4 regions of the Methylophaga sp. F7 genome follow, and region 3 is predicted to be linked to each of the others. Evidence: riboswitches for the same ligand, from Rfam matches in the RefSeq annotation. Region 3 holds a riboswitch; each other region holds the start of a gene.
The links. A riboswitch is a leader RNA that binds a small molecule or an ion and turns the genes downstream of it on or off. The one in region 3 is predicted to bind cyclic di-GMP.
Positions count from the first base shown of each region.

Region 1: it holds a riboswitch for cyclic di-GMP, as region 3 does, so the genes downstream of both, AC08OG_RS13260 (hypothetical protein) here and AC08OG_RS05490 (VPLPA-CTERM sorting domain-containing protein) in region 3, are expected to answer to the same signal.
Region 2: it holds a riboswitch for cyclic di-GMP, as region 3 does, so the genes downstream of both, AC08OG_RS11140 (hypothetical protein) here and AC08OG_RS05490 (VPLPA-CTERM sorting domain-containing protein) in region 3, are expected to answer to the same signal.
Region 4: it holds a riboswitch for cyclic di-GMP, as region 3 does, so the genes downstream of both, AC08OG_RS16105 (hypothetical protein) here and AC08OG_RS05490 (VPLPA-CTERM sorting domain-containing protein) in region 3, are expected to answer to the same signal.

Region 1 covers NZ_CM166511.1:2,632,433-2,638,711, forward strand. The annotation lists gene AC08OG_RS13235 (beta-barrel assembly-enhancing protease) at 1-531, opposite strand, end outside; gene AC08OG_RS13240 (sulfurtransferase TusA family protein) at 628-861, shown strand; gene dsrE2 (sulfur carrier protein DsrE2) at 866-1,330, shown strand; gene AC08OG_RS13250 (DUF502 domain-containing protein) at 1,365-1,988, shown strand; tRNA gene AC08OG_RS13255 (tRNA-Arg) at 2,224-2,300, opposite strand; gene AC08OG_RS13260 (hypothetical protein) at 2,433-3,083, opposite strand; cyclic di-GMP riboswitch class I at 3,100-3,186, opposite strand; gene AC08OG_RS13265 (zinc-dependent alcohol dehydrogenase family protein) at 3,480-4,490, opposite strand; gene AC08OG_RS13270 (winged helix-turn-helix transcriptional regulator) at 4,629-4,901, shown strand; partial or broken gene AC08OG_RS13275 (PAS domain-containing protein) at 5,223-6,279, opposite strand, start outside.
Region 2 covers NZ_CM166511.1:2,223,504-2,229,782, reverse strand. The annotation lists gene AC08OG_RS11150 (NYN domain-containing protein) at 1-457, shown strand, start outside; gene AC08OG_RS11145 (MBL fold metallo-hydrolase) at 525-1,412, shown strand; gene AC08OG_RS11140 (hypothetical protein) at 1,559-2,941, opposite strand; cyclic di-GMP riboswitch class I at 2,960-3,043, opposite strand; gene AC08OG_RS11135 (helix-turn-helix domain-containing protein) at 3,324-4,295, opposite strand; gene AC08OG_RS11130 (antibiotic biosynthesis monooxygenase) at 4,606-5,181, shown strand; gene AC08OG_RS11125 (DUF6653 family protein) at 5,256-5,765, shown strand; gene AC08OG_RS11120 (hypothetical protein) at 6,175-6,279, shown strand, end outside.
Region 3 covers NZ_CM166511.1:1,067,418-1,073,696, reverse strand. The annotation lists gene AC08OG_RS05510 (GumC family protein) at 1-1,363, opposite strand, end outside; gene AC08OG_RS05505 (hypothetical protein) at 1,379-2,563, opposite strand; gene AC08OG_RS05500 (polysaccharide biosynthesis/export family protein) at 2,602-3,153, opposite strand; gene AC08OG_RS05495 (hypothetical protein) at 3,276-3,779, opposite strand; cyclic di-GMP riboswitch class I at 3,822-3,900, opposite strand; gene AC08OG_RS05490 (VPLPA-CTERM sorting domain-containing protein) at 4,056-4,574, opposite strand; cyclic di-GMP riboswitch class I at 4,604-4,685, opposite strand; gene AC08OG_RS05485 (hypothetical protein) at 4,896-5,420, opposite strand; cyclic di-GMP riboswitch class I at 5,450-5,535, opposite strand; gene AC08OG_RS05480 (hypothetical protein) at 5,864-6,279, opposite strand, start outside.
Region 4 covers NZ_JBWPVL010000002.1:162,876-169,154, reverse strand. The annotation lists gene AC08OG_RS16115 (DUF5983 family protein) at 157-435, opposite strand; gene AC08OG_RS16110 (hypothetical protein) at 972-1,196, opposite strand; gene AC08OG_RS16105 (hypothetical protein) at 1,349-1,903, opposite strand; cyclic di-GMP riboswitch class I at 1,896-1,978, opposite strand; gene AC08OG_RS16100 (hypothetical protein) at 3,285-3,629, shown strand; gene AC08OG_RS16095 (TolC family protein) at 3,694-4,992, shown strand; gene AC08OG_RS16090 (efflux RND transporter periplasmic adaptor subunit) at 5,016-6,119, shown strand; partial or broken gene AC08OG_RS16085 (efflux RND transporter permease subunit) at 6,134-6,279, shown strand, end outside.

The DNA.
Region 1 (6,279 bases), 1.5 Mb from region 3:
CGCCATGATGGCAGCCGAACCTGCACTCGGGTCAGCCACCCCCAATAAAGCCGCAGCAATCATCGCAGCGGTCATCGGAATACTCATGCGTTTAGAACGTTCGAAATTACGCAGAATATGCCGTTGGGTAACGTGCGCTATCTCATGCGCCATGACCGATGCCAGCTCACTTTCTGCTTCACTTGTCAGCATCAGTCCGGTATGAATGCCAATAAAACCGCCTGGCGCGGCAAAAGCGTTAACAGAATTGTCAGGCACCACAAAAAAAGTGAAAGAACGACCGGGATCATCACTATTGGTCACCAGACGATGTCCAAGTGAGTTGATATAACTATTCACTTCCGGGTCATCAACCAGGGTCACTGATTGCTGCAGGCTCCAGTAAAAAGACTGGCCGACCTGATATTCTTCCACAGGCGAAACCAGAGCACCCGCACTGTCCCCCATTTCTGGCAACGCAATATCCAGGTTTGCCTGGGCAATGCCTTGATTGCTCATCAAAAATATAACTGTAGCGATAAGATATTTCATAACGCCTATAGACCTTGGCTCATTAAGACCGGTTCCGCAAAGACAAAAACGCCGCTTGCGTTTATCATGTGAACGGATATTTTAAAGGAAATCAGTATGTCAGATTTTGATACAGAAATTGATACATCAGGTTTAAACTGTCCACTTCCAGTGCTTAAAGCGCGTAAGATGCTCAATGAAATGTCAGCCTCTCAGCGATTGCGACTCATATGTACCGATACTGGCGCGCTAAAAGATATTCCGGCCTTCTGCAAAATGACTGGTAATCCGCTACTCAGTAGTGAAGAAGTCGACGGAAAATTGTATTTCATCATCGAAAAAGGGGCATGACTGCATGGCCAAAAAACTCGCCATAATTGCAAGTAAAGGTACTTTAGATGGTGCATATCCACCATTTCTACTGGCCTCCACAGCAGCGGCGCTAGGGTTTGAAGCCAAAATATTTTTTACCTTTTACGGTTTGCAATTGCTTAAGAAAGATATGTCTCTTAAAGTCTCTCCTTTAGGCAACCCTGCTATGCCCATGCCTGTTCCGGTCCCCAGTATCGTGCAAATTATTCCAGGGCTTGAAGCCTTTGCTACCTGGATGATGCAACGCAAATTGAAAAAGAAAGGTGTTGCCAGTGTTGCTGAATTACGTGAGATTTGTCTGGAGTCAGATGTTGAATTAATTGCCTGCCAAATGACTGTCGATTTGTTTGATTTTAAAAATTCAGATTTTATCGATGGAATCAGTCATGGAGGCGCTGCCACCTTTCTGGAATTTGCCAGCGAAGCCGATATAACTTTATACATCTGAATAACCGTATTCGGTTTGGAATAGGAACAGCTTTATGCAATTTGTCTGGAAGACTTTTTTAAAAGGTTTGGCGACAGCGTTACCCGTCACCCTGACGCTTTATCTTATTTATTGGTTGGCTGTTACAGCAGAGCGTGCATTACGTCCGATAATGATTGCCATTTTACCCTATGATTTTTATTGGCCAGGGCTTGGGTTATTAGCGGCTATAGGGTTGATTTTTGTGATTGGAATTGCCGTTAATGCCTGGCTGGTCAAACGACTGTTTGATATGGGTGAATCCATCCTGGATCGCATTCCGCTGGTGAAATCGATTCATGGTGCATTACGAGATTTCACGCGTTTTTTCTCTCGCGAGAAACAGCAGGAAAGTCTCAGCAATGCTGTTGCTGTCACCATCGGTGGGGTTCAGCTGATTGGCTTTCTGGTGAAGGATAACGTTAGCCATGTTTTAGGCATGGAGGATCAGGAAAATAATCTGGTCGCCATATACCTGCCAATGAGCTATCAAGTTGGTGGCTATACAATTTGCGTTTCACGAGATCAGGTTCGGTCTTTGGAAATGTCGAATGAAGACACGATGCGCTGGATCCTGACCGCAGGACTTTCAGATAGTGAAACAGAAAGCCATCAACCAAAAATCATTGTTGAAAAATAATTTTTCACAAGGCAACTGGTAAAGAATTGTCATTACTTTCTTAGTTGCGCCGTATCCATTACCCAGTGGGATATTTATTCCTTTCCCAACCTCAACTTTCTGAATCTGATAAACCTAATACAAATCGATAAATTTGTTATAGAAAAAATGAAGGTTCTAAAAGTTGATGGGGAGTATGCGAATGACTATCCCGCTATTATTCATTTCCAGTCAAAAATAATCTATTGATTATTATTGGTGTCCCTGACAGGAGTCGAACCTGTGGCCTTCCCCTTAGGAGGGGGACGCTCTATCCATCTGAGCTACAGGGACATCGGCCGCAATTATATCAGTCAAGCTGATCGGCTTCACTTCGAAACAAACCAGTCGTCGGTTGAACGGCAGTTATACAAATAAAAAAGCCGTGATGAAATTAATCATCACGGCTTTCTGAAAGAAATAAAGTTAAGCGACTTTATTTTTTGCTCTTCGACGTAATCCCATGAGTCCAAGTAATGCCGGTGCAAACATGAAAGCGGCGGCAGGGATTGGAACTTCAGAGACTCCGACAACACTATTGTAAGACATGTCCATGTAACGTACTCCAGCTGGGTCGTTATTGTCTCTAAAAGTAATTCCTGCAAAAGCACCCAAGCCTGAGATAGAGTATTTGTTGTACCCTTCCAGCATGCTGATTAGTACTGTGTTGATTAAACTACCACTATTTGAAAATAAATCTGCAGCAACATTGGATCCTGCAACAGAGCTTCCCATCACCCATGAAAAACTGTCGGCATTAAAATCAAACAAAATCGACAATGGGCCCTGAAAACTTGAGGGTGTAAGAAGTGAATTGCCAGAATCACAACCTGTGCAACCTGGATCAAAAGAGACAACTCTTATTGTTCCACTTGGTGTTAGTGATAATGGCCCTATAGGGGAACCTGAAATTGCTGAGCCAGATGCAGTCTGACCTGTGAAAGTTTGTGAGAAACTTGCTCCATCAGCATCAATAAGGGTGGAAGTGGTAGCCCCACTCAAATCAATGTCGACTGTAGCGGCAAAAGCAGAAAAAGAAAATAATGAGAAGATTATCGTAGCTATCATCTTATTCATCGGTGAACTCCTTAAAGTATGCAACCCAGCCCTGATACCTTTACTTAAAAGCACAGCTGTAATTTTCCGTCCAAGGCTCACGCCAAGTTTGGCATAATAAATAGCGTGATTAGATCACTCTTTCGAACTTACACTAAATTTTATTAAAAAGTATTGTACTTTAGTACTAATTAATAAATCTTTGATGTTAATTATTAGAGCTAATAATGTAATCCCAGCCCTATCCTTCTCAATTTGGACAGATAAATGTTTAACGCTCTATCCATCTGAGCTACAGGGACATCGGCCGTAATTATAACAGGGCTATTTTAGACCGACGAATTCTGAAACATTCTATCGGTGGTTGAGAGGCTAATAAATTAAAAAAGCCCCACCTCAAGGGCTTTTTTATTTCATTTAAAACTCTAAACAAATTTTACCAAAATGCTGATTCGTTTCTTGGTACTCAAATGCTTTGACAATATCCTTTAAAGCAAAAGTACGATCAATAATTGGTTTTAGCTGATTAGCCTCGATAGCTTTAATCATCTCCTGCTGATGGACTCTGCTACCAACAAGAACGCCCTGAAGCCTAACCTGTTTCACAAAAGTCTTCACAATATTTATATCGCAAGTCTGTCCAGAAAGAATACCAATTAACGAAATTTGGCCAGCGATACGTACAGCGTTTAGAGATTGCTCCAATGTTTCAGCACCACCAATTTCAACGACGTGGTCAACACCTTTTCCATCATTGAGTTCTCTGGCTAAAAAGCCCCAGTTAGGTTCTTTTTTATAATTGATCACATGATCTGCTCCCAGCTCCTTCAACCTAGTGAGTTTTTGATCACTGGATGAAGTGGCAATCACTTTGGCGCCTGCCATTTTGGCAAACTGTAAAGCGAAGATGGATACACCACCAGTCCCTTGAAGAAGAACGGTATCACCTGATTTGAGCTGATTAAAATCGAACAAAGCCCGCCATGCTGTCAAGGCTGCTGTAGTCAACGTCGCAGATTCTGTATGAGACCAACCTGAGGGTGACTTGGTGAAAGCTTCAGCCTTTGCCGTGACATATTCTCTTGCGTAACCATCTACTCCATCGCCAGGAACAGTTGAGAAACCATCAACGACTGGTTCACCGTTTAACCAAGAAGGGAAAAACGTACTCACAACGCTATCACCGACCTTAAATTCGGTCACGTTTGGTCCCACCTCTATTACTTCACCGGCACCATCAGCCATAGGTATTCTTTTCTCTGATGCAGGCCAGAGCCCCTTGACGACCGCATAATCGTGATAATTAAGCGAGTTAGCATGAAGTCTGACCAGAATTTCGCTGTCACCTGGCGAGATTGTTTCTGTTTCTTCTACGCTAACTTTATCAAAGCCACCACCCGCTTCGACGAAAATTGATTTACCTTTCATGTCTGCTCTCTAGTTTGTCTAAACATACAAACTAACATTCAGGTTACAATAGTCAACCAGTTAACTTTTTGTAACCTACAAATAACTATGAGAGAAAACCACCAGACTTGTTATAAACCCTGCCCAGTTGAGAGGGGAATGAGAATTATCGGTAATAAATGGACAGGCTCCATTTTGTGGCACCTGAAAGATCAGCCCATGCGTTTTAATGAAATTGCGAGACAACTTGCCGGGGCCAGTAAAAAAGTCCTGGCAGAGAGGTTGAAGGCAATGGAAGAAAATAAACTGATCACCAGAGATGTGATCTCAAGCAAACCTGTCGCGGTCCAATACAAAATTGCGGCTAGAGGATTGAATGCCCTGACAATACTTGAAGAACTAAAAAACTGGACCCTTGAAAATGATCTTTAGCTAATCGGCTTGAGTACACTCTATCCATCTGAGCTAAAGGGTCATTGTCGGCAATTATAATCGTCAGGGTTTCAACTATTAGTATTAGGGATTTAGGTATAGCTTTTGAGATTTCCTAATCTGAATTGAAACGTCATTTGCACTAGCGTTAGAGTGTTTGATCACCTGCTTAACGGGTCGGACAAGCATTTGAGCTGAGAATGAATAAACTTTGCGCTGACGCTACCAATATTCTTCGGTATAGAAACATTACTCACTTAAAAAAGAAGCCAGCTCGTCAACATGCGACTGAGTTTCGTTAATCAGTTGACCAATTTGAACCGCTGCTTCATTCGATTTTTTCGAAAGGTTGCGCACTTCATCCGCCACTACCGCAAATCCTCGTCCAGCTTCACCAGCTCTTGCTGCCTCAATGGCTGCATTAAGCGCTAACAGATTAGTTTGATCGGCTACTGCATTTATTGTCTTTACTGTGGCTTGAATTTTACTTAACACATTCGACATAGAAAGATGAGTTTCAGCCACCAGCTTATTTCGAGAAGAGACATTGCTACCAAACACAATGTACTTAGAAATATTGCCGTTTAAATCTGTTATTGCTGAGATTATGCACTCTAAAATTACTTCACCACCTTGATGAGCCAGTTTAATCATCACCGCGGTGGGTTCACCTTTTTCGATCAATTGTTTGCGAGGCTCGTCCAAATGATCTTTCAAATTTCCCAGTAATGACTGCACTTGCACTTCGTCGACAATGTTTAATTGTTCATAAGTAAACTGATTAGCTGAAATGAACTGCCCACTTTGATTAAACTCCATCACCGCCGAATGACTGCTAATAGCATCTTTTTGGTTGATTTGCTCTAAGACCAGACGTTTAATTTCACGGACATCAGAACTCACGCCAACAAACCCAGTATGTTCCCCCTTTTCATTGAAAATTGGGTTCACTGACAACACAATCCAATAGGGCACACCCTCTTTGGTAAAGTTTAAGATCTCTTCATAAAACGGCTCTCGTGCTTTAAGTTTTTTAGAAATCCGCTTAATTGTGTCTGTATCAGTTTGTTCACGCTGTAATAAAACTCCAGGCTTTTTACCTTTTACTTCTGCAAGTGTTAATCCTGAAAGCTTTTCAAAACCGGGATTAACATATTCGACAAACCCATTTTTATCAGTGATCAATACACTTGTACTTGTGTTACTTACTACTTTGGATAACATTTCGAACTGCTTGTAGTCAGCAAGTTGCGTTTGTTTAGATAATAAGAAAGCTGATAACGGGCCGCTATCAGAATCAAGAGTGGAGTGGGTTACTTGATAATAAAAATCATCATTCTCAGATAAGCGAAGTTTTCGATCTGTAATCTTGATGGCG
Region 2 (6,279 bases), 1.2 Mb from region 3:
TGCAATGGATGTGATGTATACCAAGCAGATTGATGTGATGTGTTTTGTGTCATCGGATTGTGATTTTACGCCGATGGTAACCAGAGCCTTAGCGGAAGGGAAGGTGGTGTTGGGGTTCGGTGAGCGGAAAACACCGTCAGCATTTGTAAACGCCTGCTCTAAGTTTCTGTTTCTGGATCAGGAAAAAGAAAAAACCAAAACAACGGTTAAACCCAAAAACATAAAATCCGATACCAAATTAATACATTTGCTACGGCAGGCCATCGAGGCAACCGAAGACGAAGACGGCTGGGCGGCGCTTGGGCCGGTTGGTTCAAATATCTCAAACAAGACCTCGTTTGATACTCGAAACTATGGCTTTAAAAACCTCAGCAGCCTGTTTAAAGCGATTGATTTATTTGAATTAAAACGTGGCCCAGGTAATTCGTTTTTAGTACGCAATGTTCGCAATAAATAAATGCCATTTGTGGCTATGGCCTGAATAAGACCAGGTTTCTTTTATGTTGTTTTTCCAAAAAATGTTTATGAAATTGATGATCCCAATTGTTCTCTCTCTGGGGTTATGGGGAGTGATATTGCCTTCCCAGGCGGATGAGACCACCGAGTACAAAATCGAGCAGATGAAAGACAATGTGTATCGTTTTTCGGCGGGTCATTATCATTCGATATTTGTGGTAACCGATGCGGGGATTCTCGTCACCGACCCAATTAATGATGCCGCGGCGAGCTATTTGAAAGAGGAATTGGCTAAGCGGTTTACTGTGCCGATTCGCTATCTGGTATACAGCCATAATCACATTGACCATACCATGGGCGGCCATATTCTTGCCGACGGGGATATTCGGGTGGTGGCACATGAATTTGCTGCAGAAGATTTGCAATGGACAAAAGCGCCAACCGCGTTACCGGATATCACGTTTCAGGATGCTATGACCTTGCAATTGGGAGACAGTGAAATCCACCTGCAATATCACGGCCCAAACAATGGTCGTGGCTCAGTCAGTATGCGAGTTATGCCAGCCAATGTGCTCTTTGTGGTGGATTGGATTGTGCTTGGCCGGATGCCTTATCAGAATCTTTTAGGCTATGACATTCATGGCATGATTCATTCCACCCGGGAAGTGCTGGCGGCTGAACCGTTTGATTTATTTATCGGTGGACATGCTGATACCGGCACGCGCGAGGATGTGGAGCATTATCTTGGTTATCTGGAAGCGCTTTATGCAGCTGTGCGTGAGGGCATGCTGGCGGGGAAAACGCTTGAAACGCTTCAGGCTGAAATTCGCTTACCGGAATATGCGCATTTACGGATGTATGATGAATGGCTGCCAATGAATATTGCCGGTGTTTATCAAACCCTGGTGGAGCAATCCTACTTTAATTTTCGACCGGATCTGAACGTTGAATTCTAGATCAGGAATATCTGAGTAAACATTACGAACTAAGGAACGTAACGAAATCAAAAGAGTAGGATGGCCACCACCCGTTATTTCATTTCTTTCACGGCAAGCCAGCATCAATTTTTATACTTTCTTTGAGATTAACACTCTGCATATTTTTAAGCTGTCATTGCCTTTTTACGGCGTAAACCTAAGAAGCCTAATAATGCCGGGCCAAATAAGAATAATGACGCTGGAACAGGCACTTCACTCACCGATTGACTGATTTCTAAATTGGCAAAGGTATCACCAAACACCACATCAAAATTAAAGCCCATGAGGGATGGATAAATGATGCTATCAAAGCTGCCTACAATGCTGGCAAACGTTAAGAACTGAAATGTTCCTACTTGCACATTATCACCAATAAACTCAAAGGTTAGTAAACCGGCCAGAGAAGCCTCATGTGAAATATTAAAGATATCTGAACTGGTTTCATTAAACTCCACCACCATTGAACCTAATTCACCTTGAGTGTAATTGCCATTAATGGTCATCGTACCAATCGAGTTACCTGCATTTATGCTGGCATGGTTGTCAGAACTGGTGCCATTCACCGTTACATTGCTGTTAATGATGCCTGTACCAGATAAACTACCGCCGTTGATATTGACACTGGTTTGAGTGATGACGCCGTTATTTATGGTTTGCCCAGCGGTTTGGGTGTAATTACCCACTGAACTGCCATTACCTCTTATGGTTGCTTTTTCATTGTTAATAAACACGCCCGTATTAATAATCTCGTTCATATTCTCAAGAGTACTATTATTGGTCATGACGCCATTATTGGTCACGGTGTCATTAATTGCATTGGAGAATACGTATTTATTCGTAAAGGAACCATTATTAATCAACTTACCGGCATTAGTGAAGCGACCCTCATTGTTCATCGTGCCATCATTAATTAAAGTGGAATCGATATAGTTATTGAATCTACCCGCACTGGTATTAGTTAAGGTTCCCGTATTGGTCAGGGTTGCTCCTCTATAACTTGATAAAACACCTCTATTCGTGAGGGTATCTTGATTGGTTAACTGCCCGTAATTAGTCAATGTGCCTGAATTGTTAAACTCAGCCTGATTATCAATGAAGCCATCATTTTTCAAGCTACCGCCGTTGTTGTATATATAACCGGTGTTGGTGATGTGACCGCTTGCTGCATTATTTAAACCACTGACATGAGTAGTCAGACTGCCTGTATTTAACAGCACCCCATCATTTTTTAAATCACTGAATTTACCGTAAAAGGTACCATTATTTATAAAAGTGCCTTCGTTTGCTAAAACAGGATCTTTAACAAATGGCTGACCAATAACGGATAACTCATTATCATTTTGAAATTGTGTGCCCGTCACAATGGTTGTGGTGGCATCATCATTAATCGTTAAAGGTGATGTATTGACTCCAATTAAAACACTATCGGCACTTGCCGCAGTACTTAAAACGATTGATGAAATAAAAAATGTGCTGAATACAGAACGTTTTAAAGATTGAGTTTGCATGTTCAAAGTCTCTTAAATCTATGCAACTCAGCCACCTTAACAACATCATCAAGGTCTGTAGCTTTCCGTCCTTAGTTCACACCAAGTTTGGCAATAATAAAATGGGCTATAGTCCAACCCAACCGAAATATGATGATATAGAGACGGATGACATGGCACTATCCGATTTTCGCAAAGAGATAAATTAATCATTTATCGAGAAAACGGATAATCTTTATTAATTTTTTTGGATTAGAATCAGTCGGTTTTTATAAACCTAAGCCTGAATGATTAAAGGGGAGATTATGTTTACTTTTCGTTGCCTGCTTATATGACATTACAAGTCTGATATTCGATATCGGCCACATAAAGCCGTATCAATCACAACTAAAAAGTAATGATTTTAATTAAAGGCTCGATGTAATGTGGTGGAAGGCAACTCGCCAAATAATTGCAGATAATCCTTGGAAAAACGACCTAGATGCCAAAAATGCCAATCACTGGCTAACTGCGTGACTGTCACACCGATATCAGCTGGTTTTAGAAGTTGTGCACGAACCCGGTTTAACCTTAATCGATACAAGTACGCATTGGGTGTGATTCCCATTATTTTTTTAAAGTTATATTGCAGGTTACGCTGGCTGATATGTAAATCTTTACAAATATCGATAATGGACGGACAAGTATGTCTCTCCAGGTTGGCGTGCATATAGTCTATTGCCTGCCTTACTGATTTAGCCGCCCGACGCCGAGACAGTACATCGGATGATTGTTCATCAAACACTAAAGATGAATCGAGAGAGAGCAAGACATATTCCATTACTGATAAATTAATATTTTTCTGCTGCTCACGCAGACTATCATCCGAACTCAGTGCCGAAAGCTGATATAGATAATCAGTAAAATCCTCTAGGGGTTGTCGGTTAATACCATCAAATACCAAAATATGGTCTGTCGGCATTTCCCAATATTTTGGGTTAATGACTCTTGCTGCTTCAATTAATTTAGACTGTTCGAATCTAAAATAGACCGTTTCAACACCGCTCGCTGCCTGAATATCGACTTCAACATTTGAAGGCAGAAAAAATAATGAATTATCGAAAGCATCGTACTCAGAGACCCGTACCTGATTTGCAATGCGTGCAAAAGAAACCGTACAGAAGTCCCGCTCAATAATGGCACGTTTGTGTATGACCTGATTTTGTTGTTCAAACACAACTCTGACATCATCATTACCCACTTCACGATAATGCCCACGGAAATTCCCCGCGGATAATTGCATTATCTCAATGGGTAACCAGTCTTGTGCCATCTGCTGTTCATAAGCATCGAACAAAGGCTGATCACGATAGACGGTGTGGTGTGTTGACGTCATTTTTATTGCATCAGCAAAGATATGAGAATGACCATGACAGTAAAACCATAAAATAATCAGTGAAAATGACTATACCTTATTCATTAACGTATTGGCATCTAAACAAAAATGAGCTTACTGGCTTGGTATTTGTTATCAAACAAACAAGCCCAATAGTTACCTACGGAGTCTTTTGAATACTATCTACATAAGGTTTTCGTACCTTGTCTCTATAAGCTTCAACTGCAATAAAGTTTTAAAATAAACGTATGACTTGATATTTTGTTTGTGAAACATGTATCCGACAACTTGGTATTTTAGGAAAAATCTTATGCAACAAAATCGTGTGGATCCGTTAACCAATGGTGCGACGGCAGTTATTACCCATCAGGTTGCCAAGGATAAACATCCCGAATACGAAGCATGGTTAAATGAAATTGCTCCACATTGTAAAAGCTCGCCGGGGCATCTGGATCTGAACGTGATTCGGCCAATCGCAGGATTGACTGAAACGTATACGATTATTATTCGCTTTGATAACCAATCACATTTACGGGGCTGGATGGAATCGGCCAAACGCAGTGAGCTGATAGCCCAAGTTTCACCATTACTGGTGAAAGGCGATGATTTTTATATTAACAGCGGGCTGGATTTCTGGTTTACCCCTGAGCAGGCGAATACCAAAATTCCTATTCGTTGGAAACAGGCTTTGGTCACCTGGTCAGCTATCTATCCGCTGGTACTGATGTTGCCATTTTTGTTGCCACCCATTCACAGGTTGGGACTGCCTGATAATCATTATCTCGACACCTTGATCATTACCGGTATTGCGGTTTTGCTAATGGTGTATGTGGTGATGCCGCGCTACACCAAATTAATTCACGCATGGCTGTTTCGAGGTTGTTAGGTTTAGAAAAAGGATCTTGAGATCAAGAGGCTTCAAATGCTGGCTATTTTTCATTACCCCATCGGTACTATGAAATGACTTTAGAACGGAAGATTGCTGGGCTTTTTAAGCTTGATGATGACAACTGGATGAGGCACTCAAACCCCATTAGTGTTTGGACCCGATACTCTGTGCTTCCTGTTATCGTTCTCGCGTTCTGGAGTAGAGAGTGGATAGGCTGGTGGTGTTTGGTGCCAGGGCTGGCATCGCTTCTCTGGTTATTTTTCAATCCAATTCTTTTCAAAAAACCGAAATCTACCAAAAACTGGGCATCAAAGGCTGTTCTGGGCGAGCGTGTTTATTTAAACCGGGATATTGTTCCAATACCGGATAACCATAACACTCCGCTACACGCGATTCTTAATGGAATTTCGTTGGTCGGAGTACTGGTATCGGTCTGGGCGACTGTTTATTTCTCACTATGGGGCGCTGTATTAGGTGTTGCATTGGCTTATCTTGGCAAGAGCTGGTATCTGGACCGAATGGTCTGGCTATACGAAGATATGAAGGATAAAAACGAGCTTTATCGTAGCTGGGAGTATTAGGGCTTGAATCAAGTCACGAGGGACACATTCTAGCTCCCTCATAAATCCTATTATGAGGATTATCAATAACGCCAAAAACAGAATAAAACGAAATCTTCACTGCAAAAAAAAGATAGAGATATCGCTTTTTTTCCTCAGCTCCATCTCATCGAATATTATTAAATCTCACTTTGGCTAATCTAATAAAAAAGCCATCCAACCCAAACTGGCTACCTAGCTGATCACTCCATCCTGTGCCGTTATGAAATAGTCGTTAAGACTTAAGTCATAAATTTTATTTATACCGAACATAAATATTTATGCCTTTTATTTATTGCCTCTCTGGTCTAGATTAAAAAAACCAGAAATGACTGGTCATCAGTGACACGCTTTTCCGCCTATGGAATTGCAAATCGAAAGGATGAATATTTTGGCATTACTAGATCTGGCAACAGCATGTAAACACATTTCTTTTACGGTTGGTCGAGGCGTCATTACTGGCATGTTGGACGCCTCGAACTCAACCAATGTAAAG
Region 3 (6,279 bases):
GTTCTGCTTCTAATTGCTTGGCTCGTAGTTCTTGATATTTAGCCAGTTTATTTTCACGGTCACGGGTCAGATCCTGATAAGCGCGTTGCACCTGATTGGTCTGGTAAACACGGTTTTCATATTCCGCCAGTTTCTCACGTAAGTCTGTCTGCCTTTCTCGTAAACGGCCAATCTCTCTTTCTGTTGCATCGATTTTGGCGCTGACTTCTATATATACTGGGTTAGTTGAACCACTAGCGGTTTGTGCTTCAGCATTGGTATCATCTTCAGGCAGATCCGACAATCGTTGTTCCAGACGGGTAATTTCTGCTTCTGCTGATTTTACATCAGGGTGCTCTGCAGCATAACGCTGTTTAAGTGTTTGCAAATTACTTCTTGCAGAACTCAATTGCATTTCAACTTCTTCACGAGGAGATGCATTGACACCTAATTCTGCCTCAAGTGCATCTATTTCCCGTTTTACGCGTTGTAAGTCAGGATGATTAGCCGAATATTTACTTTGCATCGAACGGTATTGAGCACGCAGCTCTTGTAAAGCGGCCATCAGTGCGGAGGGTTGACCTGCAGCATTACCGGTTGTACCCGTGGCTTGCTTGGGAATCATCGAAAGTTGTAATCCCATTGTGGTCATTTGATCGCTTTGCACCATGATTTGGTTTTGTATTGACGAAATTTCTTCCTGTATGTTCTGAACCGTGGTCAGGTTGTAATCAAGCATATCGGGAAGGCTATCACTGTATTGATCACGAAATTCTGCAATTTCTTTCTCTGTTTGCTGAATTTCTTTCTGCATTCTGTCACCTTCCAGTTTCAAAAACTGGGTGGTGTCCTCGGCACGATCGGTTCTGGCTTTAGCATTCTCATTTAGGAACTCGGTAACCAGCTCATTGGCTACCTGTTGTGCCTTTTGTGGTGACTGATCCATAAACGATACTGTAAAGGCAATGCTAGCTCTTTTAGCCCGGCCACTGGCGGGGTCGGTGACATTTGCCTGAATAATATCCACGCTGACATTGTTTTTAAATAACTCTACAATCGGCGCAGTAATGGGAGAGCTTTTTCTTTGCTCTGGATAAAGATTATGTTTTTCAACAATCTGCATAATCCGATTGGTAGTAAGAAGTCGTTGTTTGATAACTTCAATACGCTGATCTGCATAACTGGTTACGGTGGTGCGTATCAAATCTTGTGGAATTTCCTGAGATTCAATGAGAATTAGACCTTCAGATTTAAAGCTTTCTGGAAGTGAGTATGTGAATACTACTGTGCCAATCATCAGAATTATTGCTGGAATTACAATCCAGTATTTACGTCTCCACAGGATATCCAAATAATCCCGTAGGCTTTTGACTTCTTCTTCCATTATGTACTCTTAAAGTTATCGCGAAAAACGCAAGCCATCCCAATCGTAGTTTACCGTGAGGAAAACCATATTACTGTCGACTTTGTCACCAGTTGTATTAAAGCCACCAAAACTGGTGCCTTTTTGTTGGCGATACTGATACCCCATCTTCAGGGCAAGGTTTCTCTGGAGTTGCCAGTTGAGCGATGGCGAGAAAGTAAGATATTCTCTCTCTGTGTTACTTAGCTCATCAACAGACTGCGTTTCCTGGTAGGTGGTGTTAACAGATAACGACAACGTTTCTGCAATATTTCTGATCCAAGTAAAGGATAGCCGGTCAGTTTCATTGACCACCCCTTCACCAGAAGGATTAAGTGAACGAGACAACGAAGATGTTAACGTATTCAGTTCGCCAAGATAATTAGCAGTAAAATTAAATAATGATCCCGCACTACGGTCAGTTTGGCTTGGCCCACCAAAAAGTGATTGTGTTTCACTATCTGTTGTACGATACCCCACCTGTCCTGAAAACGACCAGCGTTCACTCATCATGTAAGTACTAGTGACACTAAAATTGTAACTGTCATATTCTGATTCAATAAACTCTGATTCAGATTCATACTGTGAATATGTCAGTGCCAGGCCGCCAGTCAAACGTTCTGACAAATTTCTGCGCCATCCACCTGTGAATGACATAGTTTCAGTATCACTGAAGCGGCTTGTATCGTACGTACTTTCATTATAACTAAAACTGGTATAGGCAAAATCACGTTCAGTAAATTGATATTGATAACTTGGTGCCAATGATTTTGATGTTACCGTTGCATTAGACGCAAAATCACCGGTATCTTCATCAGCGATTGCACGTTGTGCTCTTTCAGAATAGCCAGCATTCAATCCGTAATTGCTTCGTTCTGTATTGTAGCTGCCAGCTATATTTGCAAAAGGATCTTGCCGATCCAGCTCTGACAAGCTGGCAAAACGTTCTAACCGATAGCCAACATCCATACTGATAGACGCATTTTCAACGGCTCTTGATAGTAACAATGTGGGTGTAAGCTTGGTAACAAAACTACCTTCTTCCTCTTCACGCAACTCAACATTATCATCGTAATTAAATGTTGGAGAAAAGTCGGCCCCAATAATGTATTCGGCCGCTTTGGCAACATTGACTTGGAACAAGGTTAAAGCCAAAATCGTTGTGATAACGTTTATTTTCATGCTGGCTCCATTATGGTGTCGATAATTATTATTCCTCATTATGGAATAATAATGACATCACCGCTTTCAAGCAGCACGTTAGACTCAAGTGATTTGCCTTGTTTAATGTTTGCGTAATAGACAGGTATGATTTGCTGTTTCATTCCATCTCTACGCAAAATGATAATGTCATTTTCTTTTGCATAGGTTGTCAGCCCACCTGCCAAACTTAAAGCCTGCATTGCGTCAAGCGGTTGGCTCATACCGAATGATCCTGGAGTGAGCACTTTACCAAGGATATGAATAGTATTACCTGAAACCTGATTGACCGTAACGTTAACGACTGGGTCCGAGATATATTCCGAAAGTTTTTCTTTAAGCTCAGTTTCTACATCAACGACGGTTTTATCTTTCGCGTTTATTTGGCCAGCTAAGGGAAACGAAATAGTGCCATCGGGAAGAATAACGACTTCTTTCTGCAAAGCATCTTCATTCCACACTGAAATGCTTAACATGTCACCTGCATTAAGCGTATAGGGTTCTGAAGCATGAACAACTGTTCCAATCGAAAGTGCCGCTAATAGCAACACTGTATTTACCAATTTATTCATTATTCTTCTCCATGTTTATAAATTACATTCGCTTCGGATGATAACACGTTATTTAAGCATAAAAAAAGGGAGCATTTCTGCTCCCTTATTTTAACTGGATATTATTGTTGAATTAATCAGTTTTACGCTTTTGATTTAGCACGTAAACGCAGTCCCAATAGGCCGAATAAGGCAGGTGCGAAGAGAAAAAGCGCTGCTGGAATAGGCACAGCCGATACTGAAACATCATATTTCAGCTCATCAGAAGAAGCACTAAAGATATCCAAACCATAGTTTATACCAGTCATAAGCGTGGCGGTAAATGAGTAATCTGAGATGAGATTAAACTGATCAATAACAGCACCACCCATCTCAAATAACGATACGGTAGCTGAACTTAGATTTGCTTCTGGATTAAATGACCATACAATTTTAACGGGTGTATTTTGATCTGTAGATAGATCAAAAAATGATGACCAGTTGGTGTTTGGCTCATCTACCGTTCCGTGACCTAATACAACATCGTTGTTATTTAAGCTAACTTCTTGCGTAGCACCTGATGATCCGGCGGTGGTCAAATTTAAGGTTGCTGCATTTGCACTAATTGAGAAAAATAACGTCATAAAGAAAAGCATCGCTTTTTTCATAAGTCGCTCCTTTAAGGGGTTTGATTTATAGATTAAGTTAAGCAATGCAACCCGGCGATCTTACAGGGTAAGACCCGTGGCTTTCCGCCCCCGCCTCACAACAGGTTTGGCTATTGATAGGAAAGAAGAAATCCTTTCCATTGTGAAAACTTCCCAGCTTTTTAAGGAAGTTAATTTAACCGTAACGTTTTTTATTCAGTTTGTACAGAGTCTTTTCTGACAAAAAATATATAAAAAAGGGAGCTTCAAGCTCCCTTTTTATTTCTCCTAACCGTTTCAGCCTGCAGTCATCTTGGCTCTACGACGCAATCCAATCAATCCTAATAAGGCGGGAGCGAATAAAAATAATGCGGCTGGTACAGGCACTTCTGATAATGAGGTAACTGACACATCATATTTTAATGCATGTGATGTAGCATCTAAAATATCCAAACCGTAAGTTTTACCTGCTGACAATATGGCCGAAAAAGTAAAATCGCCCGTTATATCGTACGTTTCTGTAAAACTACCATCTAATGCAAAAATTGCTACAGTAGCAGAAACCAGATTTCTCACTGGGTTAAATGACCATTCAACATCAACCGCAGTATTTGTATCTGCTGTGACGTTAAACATTGAACTCCAATTTGATTTGGAGCTTTCAACAACACCACCACCTAAAACAACATTGTTATTATTTAAGGTGACTTGCTGTTGGGAGGCCCCATTTGAGCCCTCAGCTGTTAAATTAAGAGTTGCTGAGTTTGCACCAGCAGAGAATAAAAAGGCTATACATAATAGCATCGCTTTTTTCATAGCAATTTCCTTCTAAGTGAAAAAATAAGCAATGCAGCCCGGCCATCTTTAGTCAATTAAAGATCCGTAGCTTTCCGACCCTGCCTCATGACAAGTTTGGCTTTATATTGAAGATAGAAACAGAATTGTTTCTATAATTGAGACTTTCTTAGATTCGTGAAAGTTCAGTTACAGACTAACAGTTTTTGTGGATTTTTCAAATCAGGTAGGTAAATCGCAGATGCAAAACTTTAGAGTCTTTTGATGATATTGAGCCCCACAAAGAAAAGGGAGCCGAAGCCCCCTTTCCTTGAACCAACAATATTGTTAACTCATTTGTTACTATGCAGCAGCTGTTTTCAGTGCTTTACGACGTAAACCGAAGAAGCCCATCAATGCTGGAGCAAATAACCATAATGCAGCTGGAACTGGTACTGCAGAAATTGACAGGTCGTATTTCAGTACATCTGATGTGGCATTAAAAATATCAACACCAAAGAATGAACCCGCTGTCAAAATAGCAGTAAAGATAAAATCACCAGTGATGTTAAAAATAGTTGGCGCACCAACATAACCACCACCAGGGCCAGTCAACAGACCAAAGGCCAATTGAGCATTATTCAAGCTGTTTGTTGGGTTAAATGACCATTCAACTTTTACTGGTGTATCAACATCAGTAGAAACATCAAACAATGATTCCCAAACTCCTGAATTAGCAACAGTACCACCAGCAAGAACTGTACTGTTGTTATTCAGATCAATACTTTGAGTAGCACCTGAAGAACCAACTGTTGATAAAGTCAGTGTAGCGGCATTAGCACCAACTGAGAACAATAAAGCTATACATAATAGCATCGCATTTTTCATAGTAATTTCCTTTATATTGAAAAATTAAGCAATGCAACCCGGCCATCTTCAAAACCCAGCCAGAAGATCCGTGGCTTTCCGACCTTACCTCACGGTAAGTTTGGCAACAAAAACAGAAACAGAAACAACATTGTCTCTGAACTTTTTATCTCCAAGAAATATCTCGGTGATGATTAAACACTACTACTTCATTTGCATGATTGAAATTGTACTATGGTACTAGTGACAAATTTATTGCAAAAAAATTATATATTTCAGGCTGATTATAGCTGATTTTCTTTTTCTCACAATATCCATATTTAATGAACTTTATAACAATATTCTATTGGTTGTCCCACTTCATGCTGTGAATAATAGCTAACTGAATCAAGTACATAACTGCAAAAAAAGGGAGCCGAAGCTCCCTTTTCTTAAAACTAACAATATTGTTAACTCATTTGGTGTTATGCAACCACTGTTTTCCGTGCTTGACGGCGTATACCGAAGAAGCCTAACAGTGCTGGTGCAAACAACCACAATGCAGCTGGTACTGGTACTGCAGAGATTGACAGGTCATATTTCAAAATACCTGAAGTGGCATTAAGAATATCTACTGCAAAATATGAACCTGCAGTCAAAATGGCAGTAAAGATAAAGTCACCAGTGATATTAAAAATAGTTGGAAAACCAACATAATTACCACCAGGGCCAGAAACCAGACCAAAAGCCAATTGAGCTGAATCCAAGCTTGTTGAAGGATTAAATGACCACTCAACTCTTACAGGAGTATCAACATCAGTTGTAACATCAAACAATGATTCCCAAGAACCAGAATTAGCAACAGTACCACCAGCAAGCACAGTGCTGTTGTTATTTAAAC
Region 4 (6,279 bases), on a different replicon from region 3:
GATTCCAAACAGCGTACTGCTTGGACATTGAGGCCGGTTTTAAATAAGTCCGGCTGACTTATCAAATAGATAGTTTTTGGCTATCTACTGGATATCTATTCCGAAACGTACTCTGTGAATACGCTTTGGAATACCCCTGTTGCCAGGGGTAATGTTCTACCAGTCGTGCTGGTCTAACTCTGGGATGGCCTCGGCATCTGAATCCAGTTCAATCATTTCAAAATTATTGTTAAATGCGAACTCAATAACTTTGCAGAGTGAAGGACTGTAATCTCCTCGGAGGTTTCCTGCCAAATCGTTCATATACAGCTTAATAAAGAAGCCGGATTCACGCTCCATCACCATATTGGTCTGAAACGCTGCAATGCGTAATGCATTGATATCGGCCTGCTCAATATGAGAAGTACTTAAAGCGATCACTGGATAGGTTTCCACATTGATTTCCTTGGGATCGACACCTCATACGGAAGAGCCGATCTCCGTGTGGGTTTGGAAAGCCAATGATGTATGGCTAATATAATAGACAAAAAAAGCAGGCAAAAGCCCTTTTTAGCCCCTTTCGTGTTGTTGCCCAGTGTAACTCATTTATTTGAGTAAACCCAACAGACTTCAATTAGTGCATTCAATTAACAAACAATTACTTTCAAATGATCTCATAAGGGTGATTGTGCTATCCAAAGATGAAGCTTTAGCAGAAAGCATCATTAAGATACTTAAATACAGGGATATTTTTAAACCGTTAAATCAATCTACTCATCAAACAGATGATTTCTAAATTAATGATCTGCCATGTGTTAAATACACGATTATCTACGAACACTTCTGAAACGTTCTGGCGTATAGGTAAGGCTAGCCGCCTCTTCTAACGATAAATGCTGTATGGTAATTAAATTGGCATTTACATGCCTAGTCATCTCAACCAATATATTGAAATTTTCTTAACTATGATCAGGAGACAAGAGTCTCACCGGTCAAAGCAGTAATCGAATCCCATTTGCTGCGATTTCAATGATGTTTATCTTTGTTTCATTTACAGCTTTTATTCTCAGAGCCCATTTATAGGTAATAATGTCTTTAACAGCAATTTCGATATTGAGTTTCTGCTCACCAGAAGCTATATAGCCAATTAAACTGCTTCCAAATATTTCCGACTCAAAATCTAACTCTGGAAAAATATCTATCTTGATACATCCCATAACGCAAACTCCATAATGTTAGGAATGAAGCAATTGATTCTGACCCTTTTGGTTTTTGAACTCTGGTACTTTTGATATTGTTTTTCGTTAATAAAAAGTCATCCGGTATTAACCGGATGACACTTATTCAATTAAAAATAAAGCTTAATGTTTTAGTTTTTTGCCATTTTACGACGTAGACCTAAAAAACCAAGCAAGGCTGGTGCGAATAAAAACAATGCTGCTGGTACTGGCAATTCTGAGGGCAGTGCTGCAATGCTCAAATCAAATGAACCAGCCGCACCCGGCATAGGATTAAAAAATGCTGTTTGTCCAGCAAATAACATTCTCGTGAAGGTCAAGCTTGATGATGTTATGGCGAAAGATTCCACTGGAGTAATCATTCCACTGATAGGTTGAGAAAAAGTAACTCTGCCAGGAGTCGCAGGTAAGTTATTAAACGAGAAGTCAAATTTCACCAATGTGTCAACATCACTAGTCACACCAGTGGTGAGAAGAAAAGCGCCTACAAAAGCACTGTAAGTTGCAGCGACCGATACGTTATTACTACCGTTATTGGTAATAGTGTAGGGAGAGGTTACTGTTGGCGTTACGTTAATTGATGCCGCATTAGCTGAAATGCTGAACATTAGTGCAGTAATAAAAAAGAGTGTTTTTTCATAGCATAAGTCCTTAACATTAAGAAAAAAGAAAATGGTGCAATGCAACCCGGCTATCTTTCTTTACTTTAAAGACCCGAAGCTTTCCGTCCTCATTTCACAACGAGTTTGGCGTCTGGTTCAAGTAGAATTTCAAAATTACTTCAATTAAGGACACCATGACATGCTTTTTACGTCTAATCAAACTGTACTTTGGTACAATATAACGCATCTTAATTTTTAGTATAAATTCCTGTTGTTTTTTGTAATAAAGAAGCGAAATCGGGGCAACTATCGTGATAAGTTTTATTTCATATAATCATTTTTTCAATTAGACAAAAGCTTATCGCTAGAAAGTGGTTACGTTAAGGTAAGACATCCTCAATTGGTCTCACCTCCATATCTCAAAGGCCGCTTTCATCAAACACGAATTGCTGAAGCATCTGTCAGAGTGGCCAGCCGAACAGATTGGGTTGCATAGTTTAGTGGTAAGGTTGAAGACATCACCAAATGATTGCTTAGACCTACAAATCAAAACGCATATTGGTGATGTTCACCCCTCTCTACTTGATGTCGAACACTTTTGTGAGCGAATGGTCATCAGCTCGATTGACCGTGCCTGGCGTCGGCTTTCTAAATTACTCACCTCATCCAACTGAAAGATAATAAAGCCCCAGCAAACTCTTCGGAATGGAAAGCCAAACCGGACCACAGAAACCTGGGCGTTAATTCGAGATAATGCGCCGGCAAACGATATCGTCAAAGTTCGTAACCCGCGTGTCAGTCGTTTAGTGACAGTGATTGTATGAACAATAAAATGAAGATGAAAAGATTAATGAATAAAATCATATTATCGCTATTCGCTGGGTTACTCATCTTGGTCTAAGCACTGGCAGATCCAGAATCATTTGAACAAGCAAGAGCTGAGCTTCGTGATCATGTTTATCATGACCAGAATCGTAATGGATCATTAGGAACACTCTATTGTAGCTGTGACTTGGACTGCCGAGGTCGACCACGTGGTGCTGTTGACGCCAAAAGTGTGGGTACCAAGTCAGAAAACAGAAGCTTCGTGTTGAACGCAATGAGTTCGAGCACATATTAAGTAGACTTAGCAACATGCTATCTATTCATAATTAGCTGCTTTAGTTGAAAATATGAATACATAACACTTTCTGAATTTCTATAGCTCAAGATCTTTCAGCCAATACATTTCTCTCGCCTTAGTATTAGCGAATTATAGTGCCTTAGTTTTGTTTATAGATCCGGAGACCCCGAGCATAAGATCTCATACACTATTCAAAATCATCACAAACTTTGTGTTTGTTACATAAAAACAGTGACAGACTCTCACAGACCCAGCAGAGAACTTTTAATTTTGCTAATCTTTTGGGAACTAAGTTATTATGTTGTTAACTAAGACATCAGAATCCATTAATAAAATTAACGAATGTCAGTAAAATTAATTATCAACATGCTCATCTTTATGATTGTGATGCAATCAGGCATAGTTGCGGCTGACATTCATACATATGATTCCAAGACATCACAAGAACATCAGCTTGTTCTTGATGATTCCAATGCAATTCAACAAGCGAACAATGCGTCTTCGCATGATGCACAAAGTACTGGCGATTGTGATTTTTGTATGCATTGTCAGTGTTCACATTTTATCGCCATCTTTAATATTGATGGAATTAATGTTGCTGCTATTCCATACAATTATTTCAACCTCCACCCTAGATCGCCAAAACCTGACTTTACAGTCAGTATGTACCGCCCTCCGAGATCTTGAACTGCTGATGTTTTTGCGGACTTAACGTAAGTCCGTTGTTTGCAGTTAAACAGGATCTAATTTCATGAAAATACACTTTGATCGCACTACAAATGTGCGTGCGCCTGCTATCCGTGCATTGCTTTGTTCGATGCTGGTTGCCTTTTCTGTCTCACCGGTTATTGCCGATAACATTCAACAAACGAAAACGTTGAGTTTAAACGAGGCCATGCAACAAACACTGGCGCAACATCCGGCATTACAGGTTTTTCCAATTCGACAGCAACAACTTGAAGCCCAGAAAAAAACGGCCAATCTCAAACCGGCATATGTTGTTGGTGCTGAGATTGAAAATTTCGCTGGCACTAGAGAACTAAGCGGTATCAAGTCACTGGAAACCACGGTCACTCTCTCCTCTGTCGTTGAACTGGGTGATAAAAGATTGTCCCGTGTTGAACTGGTGGAACAACAAAGTGATGTTGTCCGTGTTGATCGCAAAATAAAAGCGTTGGACTTGCTAGGTCAGGTAACACGACAATTTATTAAAGTGCTCAATAGCCAGGAGCGTGTAAAGCTAGCCGAGACGGGGCTGGAACTGGCGCAAACAACATTAACAGAAGTTAATAAACGTGTAGGTGCTGCCGTCGCGGCTGAAGCAGATTTGGGCCGCGCCGAAGCTTCTGTTAATCAGGCTGAACTGATATTGGCTGCCGAAAAACGTCAGCTGGAAGCCAACAAAGTGGTACTCGCTAATTTGTGGGGGAGTTATCAACCTAATTTTGAGACCGCCACAGGCTCATTGTTTGCCTTTAGCGAGGCCATGTCATTTGAAGCCTTATTTAATCAGGCCCAGCAAAATCCGCAACTGGAACGTTTCGCTGCAGAAACGCGGGTTCGTGATGCACAAGTACGTCTTGCCAGAACTCAGCAAGTTGCAGATCTGACCTGGTCAGTTGGGATCAGGCGAGATGAAGGACTGAATGATTCGGCGTTAGTTGCTGGTGTGTCAGTGCCTTTGTTCAGCCGCCAGCGAGCGCAAGGGGATATTGAATCAGCATTGGCCGCGCGTAATGAAGTCAGCTATCGCCGTCAAGATATGCTGTTACAACTTCATGCTCAGCTTTATCGGGCCTATTCCGGGCGTGAACAAGCAATTGCAAGTATTTCCAAGTTGCAACAACAGATTATCCCCAAACTCACTAAAAGTCTGGAGCAAACGCAAACCGGTTATCAACGGGGACTCTACAGTTATCTGGAATTTCTTACCGTCAGACAAGACCTGCTAGGTGCCAGACGTAGTGTCATTGAGGCTGCAACGGCTGCATTGCTATATCAGACAGAAATCGAACAACTCACCGCCGAACCGCTAACAGCTGCAGAGTAAGCAATATGAATCAGGACAAAACTATGTTTAATAAATCACATTTCGTTTTTTTACCCATGCGCAGCCTACTATCAGTAGCAGCGCTAATATTGCTCATCATGTCACCTGCCATTGCTGAAGATGGTCATGCGCATGAGGCTCCTCAATCAGATCAACAAGCACAAGCCCAGCTAGCAGAATCAAATCAGCAGCATGATCATGAGATAACACATGATAAAGATAACCATGATGAATCGATGCCAAAAGAGGATGAACATGATCATAGCGCTGAATCAAAACCCGAAGAAGAAGGGCATGCTCACGACGCTGAGGATGAAGGTAGTGAGCATGTAGAAATGGATGACGGTATGGCTCAAAAACACGGTGTGGTAACTGCAGAAGTTACAGCCGGACAAATATCGGTCACCTCCAAACTCTACGGTAGAGTGGTTTTATCACCTGATGAGATAAGTCAAGTCAGAGCACGTTTTCCGGGTCAAATCACCCGCGTTTATGTGAATTTTGGTGATTCTGTCAAAAAAGGTCAGCTATTAGCCAGTGTTGAGTCAAACAACAGCTTACAGAGTTATAACGTAACCGCGCCCATCTCAGGTGTCATTACAGCAAAAGATGCCAATACCGGCGAAGTCGCGGCAGATCAAAGTTTGTTTACGATCACGAATACCCAATCACTTTGGGCTGAACTCAAAGTCTTTCCAGGACAGGCCATGAATATAAAACCCGGTCAGAAAGTGCGTCTGTTACATAACAACACATTTTATGAATCGACGATAAAGCAACTGGTGCCAAGCAAAGATGATGCCCCTTATCGGATTGCCCGCGTTGCACTTGATAATCAGCAGCAAGTCTGGTTTCCGGGTTTGCTCGTTGAGGCTGAAGCCATTACCGAGCAAACAGAAGTCAAACTAAGAATTCCTAACAGTGCCATACAACAGTTTGAAGGCGCATCAGTCGCTTTTGTCAAAGTAGGTAATCAATATCAAGTCAGGCCATTACAACTGGGTCTTAATGATGGTCAATTCAGTGAGGTTATATCCGGACTCCGGCAGGGCGATGACATCGTCGCTGAAAATAGCTATCTGATTAAAGCTGATCTGGAAAAAGCCGGCGCAGCTCACGCTCACTGATTTAGGAAACAGACATGATTAATAATATTTTAAGTCTCTCAATCGAGAGACGTGGCCTGATGTTGTCAATGATATTTCTTATCATTGGCCTTGGGATCTGGAGCTTTCAGAAGCTGCCGATTGATGCGGTGCCTGATATCACCAACGTACAGGTGCAGAT